Regions from separate parts of the Paenibacillus sp. FSL R5-0636 genome, predicted to be linked through region 2. Evidence: predicted binding sites of a transcription regulator. Region 2 holds the regulator's gene; the other holds the start of a gene.
The links. Region 2 encodes CtsR, which represses protease genes until heat stress. Its sites were predicted from a motif close to ATGGTCAATAAAGGTCAAACA; they were not measured.
Positions count from the first base shown of each region.

Region 1: a site for CtsR is predicted at 1,358-1,378, ahead of clpP (ATP-dependent Clp endopeptidase proteolytic subunit ClpP). Genes of this name have one in related genera too.

Region 1 is NZ_CP150232.1:183,377-186,796, reverse strand. It holds gene MKX34_RS00915 (sugar-binding domain-containing protein) at 1-928, opposite strand, end outside; tRNA gene MKX34_RS00910 (tRNA-Arg) at 1,197-1,271, shown strand; gene clpP (ATP-dependent Clp endopeptidase proteolytic subunit ClpP) at 1,465-2,061, shown strand; gene MKX34_RS00900 (GDSL-type esterase/lipase family protein) at 2,151-2,789, opposite strand; gene MKX34_RS00895 (DUF4163 domain-containing protein) at 2,901-3,420, opposite strand, start outside.
Region 2 is NZ_CP150232.1:6,451,015-6,454,434, forward strand. It holds gene MKX34_RS29610 (protein arginine kinase) at 1-349, opposite strand, end outside; gene MKX34_RS29615 (UvrB/UvrC motif-containing protein) at 378-902, opposite strand; gene MKX34_RS29620 (CtsR family transcriptional regulator) at 933-1,394, opposite strand; gene MKX34_RS29625 (GNAT family N-acetyltransferase) at 1,689-2,861, opposite strand; rRNA gene rrf (5S ribosomal RNA) at 3,283-3,399, opposite strand.

The DNA.
Region 1 (3,420 bases), 790 kb from region 2:
TGCCTCCTGCAATACCGATGACTTTCTCTGTCCGAATAATATCTTCTAGACGTAGACCCATCGTAAGCATGGTATGGACAACCTGACCCTCTTCATTGAAATAATAGCCAAAAGATTCGGCCACTGCCCCTTCACCCTGGATTTCCGAGACTGTAGCCTCGTCCAGTTTGCGGCGGCGGGTCATTTCAATGGCATCCCCAATCCCATGTACAATAATACGCGAACTGCGGATGGTTTGTACAATCTCTCCAATATTAGAGTCAAGTGCCAGCGATTGGTATGCATCCCCACTAAGCAAATCAGGGACATGCAACAACCGGTAGTTGGCTCCAACCCGCTTTGCCATTGTTGAGGCAATCGTGTTGGCTTGAATCTCCATACTCTCTCCTAATCCTCCACGCGCCGGAACAAACCAAGCGTTCTTATAGGAAAGGGACAACGGCGGTGTCAGTTGATCAGCCATATCAGCAAGCGTCGATCCACCTGTGACGGCAACTGTATCATCTGCGCGAAGTATACTCAGCAGCGCTTTCGCACCCGCCCGGCCAAGCTCTCGTTTGGTGAACGGCGATGACTCACAATCACCCGGTACTACAATAACTTTATCCAGACCATACGTTGCTCGAATTTTCTCTTCCAGCTCATCCAGACCAAATAGGCTCTTAACAACCGGCTCTAGCAAATCAAGCAGTCTACGTCCAGCAACGCTAATGCGCATGCCAACACTCTCGATCTCAATAAGCCCTTGCGATTTCAGAAGATCCGTCTCGGCACGCAGTACCCGCTCAGTCATATCTAGCGAAGCGGCTAGCGTTCTGCGCCCAATAATATCGGACAGCATGATCTGATGAAGAATCGTGTACCGTCTCTTAAGGGTTTCCATGAGATCAGGCAGAAGCTGCTTTTGGATATCTAATAAATTACGCATACTTTCACTCCTGCAACTTCGTCTTCCTCTATTCCCTTGTTCGTGGTCTCAAAACGTCCCGGGTAAACTTTTTAAGTCCCACCCATATTCTAACCAAATATTGCTCGAAGCGCAAGTCTTCCGAGAGTAGAATTCTCAAGCGCTTGTCTTCTTATACATTAATAAGGTCAGAAAAAGATATAGCGCCCGATGCCTGCCCCTAGAGCGCTTGTCCAGTATTAATATTACATTGCAATTGTGTAAAAATTGTATTATAATCATTTTTGTTGCGCCCGTGGTCCAATGGATATGACGTAGGCCTCCGAAGCCTGAGATCCAAGTTCGATTCTTGGCGGGCGCGCCATTAATTTCATTTTTGCACATAATTTAGTAGTGCCTATACTACTACTTAACCAAAGAGCCGCTTGTCGGCTCTTTTTTTTGAATATAAGTTTGACTTTCTTTGACTTTTTGTTTGAATTTGTTTATCATGTGGGTAATACGGCAAGAGTAAAAATGAATACATTTGAAGAACCAATATCAAGGAGGTTTTCCACGTGAGTTATATTCCTATGGTAGTAGAACAGAGCAACCGCGGCGAGCGCGCTTATGACATCTATTCCCGCCTGCTGAAGGACCGCATCATTTTCCTTGGAACGGAGGTTAATGACGTGGTAGCCAATTCTATCATCGCACAAATGCTGTTCTTGGCTGCCGAAGATCCTGACAAGGACATTCACCTTTACGTGAATAGCCCAGGCGGTTCCATTACTGCAGGTATGGCTATTTTTGATACAATGCAGTACATTAAACCAGACGTTTCCACCATCTGTGTGGGTATGGCAGCTTCCATGGGAGCTTTCCTGCTAAACGCTGGCGCCAAAGGCAAACGCTTCGCACTGCCTAACAGCGAGATCATGATCCACCAGCCTCTGGGTGGTGCTCAAGGTCAAGCAACGGACATTGAAATCCGTGCCCGCCGCATCCTCAAATTGCGCGATAAGCTGAACCGTATTCTAGCAGAACGTACGGGTCAACCTCTAGAACGTATTGAGAAGGATACAGATCGCGACTACTTCATGACTGCTGCAGACGCGGCTGAATATGGTATCGTAGATAAAGTAATCGAGAAGACATTGCCTAGCGGTGTGTAAGCTATAAAGTAAAAATATAAAGAGGCTGTGCTCTAACCATAACGGATAGGGCACAGCCTCTTTATATTTTATAGAAGACCTAAATCCAATCAATTCAGCCCGCCATAACCTAGTGCATCCAGCTTCTCGGCAATTACGCGATAACCCCGGCCATTCGGATGCAAATGATCAATGGATAACAGCCCTCTCTCATTTCCTGCGAACTCACTGTAAATCGAAGCAAATCCACAGACTCGGCTGCTGTACTGTGCTGCGTATTGATTAAACTGTCTGACCCACTCTGTCGCACCAACCACCTGAGGATAGGGATTATATAATCCCACAATTCTAATGATAAAAGGTCTACGCGTCCTCGCCTTCAATTGTATAAGGATATTCATAATTGCAGAGAAATTTTGTTTGCATTCCTGAAGCGATCTGCGCAGTTCTGCGGATAAGTTCCCTTGCTGTCTTGCTGCTGATTTGGCCGCGTGAATCAAATCATTACCACCGATAGACACAGTGATGATATCGGCTTCTCGAACGGCCTCACGCATCATGGAATTTCCGCGCAGCCGCTGCTCCAGCTCTGAAGTAGTCATTCCGTTCACGCCTAAATTCGTAGAGGCTACAGTAGTCCGCAGTCTCCCTTCTGCCATTCTACGGTACACCGGAACAAAACCGTTACCTGGCAGAGCACCAAATCCAGTCGTCAAGGAATCGCCAATTGCAGTATATTGGTAGCCCATAGCTCTCCCCCGTTCATAAACTAGTTACTCCCTTTAGCATATGAACTAGAGACAACTCCGGTAAGGGGGAGATGCCTTGTGCTGACATTAGCGGAGACGAGGTATCTCCATTTATTTCATGCCAGCAAACGGGCTGCTGTCATCCGGCAAAAGCTCTTTGAAACTAAAGGTATACTCAGGGAAGCCTGCAGCATACGCTGTGTACTCATATAATTGGAAGAACAGAACAACCTTGTCATCCTTCAGATAGAAATATTTCTCCGTATTCAATCCGTTGAATCCTCCCAAATAACTATCCTCTGCCTTCAGCAGCTTGCTCAGCTTAGCATTCAGCTGTTTTTTGTAGTTTGGATTAGCTCCAAACAGGTCGCCCAACAATAGACGTTTACCATCTTTAAGCGAGAAGGTGAATGCCTCACGGTTAGTCATTCCATGAGCGCCGCCCGTATCACTATACTGATGCATCACTATGCTGATCACACCATTCTGATTGTAGGTCACTACATAACCTGAATCATAGGTGTATTTGGGCTCTGCTCCATCTCGATCGGAGATATCCTGTTCTGCACCCGCCACGAATTTCATAACACTTTCCTTCAAATTATTATTAATAGCTTGTTGCGCACTGGAA
Region 2 (3,420 bases):
TGCTGACCGACTCATCTTCATTTAATATCACAGCTGCACCACGTGAATCATTAGCCAGATTAGGACTGATGAGATGTTTCTCGACCAATACCTTTTTGTCCAGTTCATTCACTTCAGCAAGCTTTATCAGTTGAAAAGATCCGAATTCGGCAGCAGTTTCCCCATGAAACACAGGGGCCAGCAGCTCTAATACTTCTTCCGATTGCTCTAAGGAAGCAAGCATAGGGAATGGAAGATGCTCTAAGTTACGTGCAATACGCATACGGCTGCTAATTACAATCTCGGAGTGACTGCCTCCCGAGCGCATCCAATCACTAAGCGCTTGTTCAGTAAATCGGAGACTTGACATGTCATATCCCCCCTATATATCAAAGACTTTACTCTTGTGCCATTTCTTTTTCAAGTTGGCGAATTTGATCCCGCAGCTCTGCCGCAGTTTCGAATTCCTCCTGTGCGATACTTTGCTGTAATTCCAGCTTCAATTCATCAATTTGCCGTTTGAACACAATCTGTGCTCCAGCACGTTTGGGAATCTTGCCTACATGCGAAGTGCTGCCATGCACCCGTTTAAAGAGCGGGTCCAGTGCACTGTTAAAATATTTATAACAGGAGCTGCAGCCAAAACGACCCAATTTGCTAAACTGCGAGTACGTCATCCCACAATTCTCACATTGCAGACTCTGCGTAGTCTTCGTAGCAGCCGTCTTTTCCTTACCGGCCCCTTCAAGATCAAGCAGACCGGACAGCAAGCTGTGAATGGAGAATCCTCCAGCAGTTCCCGGGATCAGTTCACCCTTCTCCCGCGCACAGCTCTCGCAGATATGAAATTCTGTCTTCTCTCCATTCACGATCTTGGTGAAATGGAGTGTTGCTGGCTTGACGCCACATTCCTGACATTGCATAAGCGAAAGCCCCTCCCTTATGATTGACAATTATTTGCCTAACAAAGAGATTAACATCGCCTTCATAATCTTGGCCCGAATCTCATCCCGATATGGAATCTTAACCGTTAGGCAATCCCGAGAAACAGCAGCGCGCATAAGACACGCCTCACGCTTGCTTAGAAAACCAGCTTCCTCCAGTTGATAAATCAACCCTTCGGCAGCGTTCTGATCTATCCCGCCACCTATAGTATGGTTTAAATGGGCATGCAGTGCCACGTTGGGCGGCAATTCAAAACGTTGAATACGAATATATCCCCCGCCACCACGCTTACTTTCCACCACATAGCCTTTTTCCAGTGTAAAGCGTGTACTAATAACATAATTGATCTGTGACGGTACGCATGAGAACTGGTCCGCCAGGTCATTTCGCTGGATTTCCACCGTACCTTCGGGACTTTCATGCAAAATATTCTTCAGATATTGTTCAATAATATCAGAGATATTGCGCATCACTCATCCTCCAGTGCTCTTTAAAGCTTCATAATATCGGTTGCGGCCCGCATCCTTAATGACATTCATTAGTGAACTTCATTCATATAAGTCTGAAGAAAACTTCACGAATTCAGAGGATCGCACTGTATGTCATCAGGTGCGTTGACTTTGACTTTCTTTGACTTTTTAATATTATAACATATTCTGTGCTAATTCCAAGAGGATTCTCTTATTTTTCACTTTTTTCAGCGAATGTATTCGGAAATAAAGAACTCTCCCAGCATCTTTCGAAGGGGAGAGCCTAATTATTTTCTAAAAATGATCAAAAAGTGCGGTTTCAGCTTGCGGAATGATTTCTTCGAGCCATTCCAGAGCCGTCGGACTACCAGTCACAAGTCCATAACGAGCCAGCTCTGCAGGGCGTTTATATCCAAACATTAGAATCGTCAGCGTGCCAATATCACAGCTTAAGTCAGCTGCATCCCGTTCACCCTCTATACGCAAGAAAGCTGCTGCTCCCTCTTCGGAGACCGTCCATTCCCACAACCCGTCATTCCATGGTGCATATTTATCTTCAATATAAATAACCTGTTTCTTCTGACTGCTGTGACGCTTAAAAGAATAACTCTCCACAAATACTTTAGCATTCACAATACGCGCCATAAAATAAGGATAGTTCTCCTGCTCTATACGCGGATCAGGCAGCAAAAAGGGTAACATATCATCGGATGGCACCAGTTTTAGCGATGCACCGGTCACCATTGAATCGTGATTCGCAAGAAATGTCCACAGCCCCTGCCGGGCCTGTTCGTTCAAAAACACAAATTCATCAATGACCAGTTCTCTATTTTCTATCTTATATAATACGTATCCTTCAGGTTCCCCAAGCTGTGAATAAAATACCGCAGTCTGACCTTCATCATCCAGAACAGAGTTCTCCCACCAGTCCAAATCACGCTTAAGTGTTCCGTTATATCTAACTGCAAAACGATTGTATAAGTTGTCCAATACTCCGATATCTTTAACACCGCGTCTTACCTTGCCCTCAACTTCAACCTTCTTGGGAAACTTGGCAACAGGAATGGAGTATTTCTTATATTCACAATAAACTTCCCAACCAAATTTGCGATAAAAGGGGATCAAGAACGGATGCAGAAAAGATAATGTCTGCCCCGCCTCATTCATCGTTTGCAGCGTATGCGCTAGGAGCTTTGCCACATGACCCTGTCTGCGATTCTCTGGCCATGTCGCTACCCCAGCGAGCCCTCCCATAGGTACTAATCTACCTTGTATGTACACTTGGAATGGAAGAAGAGTAAGTTTGGCTTCCAAAGTACCTTCTTCAAAAGCACCCCATACGCGTTCTGCTTTAAATCTTTCCTTAGCATTAGCCCTTTTCTCACTAGGCAGCTTGTATTGAAAAGCATATTCAGATAAATCCATGCTTAGATCAAACTCTTCTGAGTGCAACTGTCTGATATCCACAAAACTCACCTCACCATTTATGAATTTACTTTTATGGTTAGTATAACAAGAGAGTGTATTGTGTGCGAATTATAAGGATATTTTTCGAACTTTTTTTAGTTATCCACAGCTTTAAGCAGTTTCAAAAATAGTCTTGTAATCTTGTCCTATTCAAGTTAAAATAATTATCCACTTATCAATCCCTTTATCCACATAAATCTGACTATATCCACAGCAACCCGTGTATTACTTAGGTTTTCTGTTGACAGATCTACATAAATATGTACTTAATCCACACCATTCGGTGATTTTTTGCCTTTTAATCATCTATCCACATGTGTGTAAGTTTTCTGCAAATTCCAATGAATTATCCACAAGTTTTCCACAATCTATAATAGACGCAAAAAAGCCACTGTCGAGTTATCAACAGTGGTCTATTTGTGCTTGGCAACGTCCTACTCTCCCAGGACCCTTCGGTCCAAGTACCATCGGCGCTGGAGGGCTTAACGGTCGTGTTCGGGATGGGTACGCGTGGAACCCCTCCGCTATCGCCACCAAACATGCGTCTGTGAAACAGACG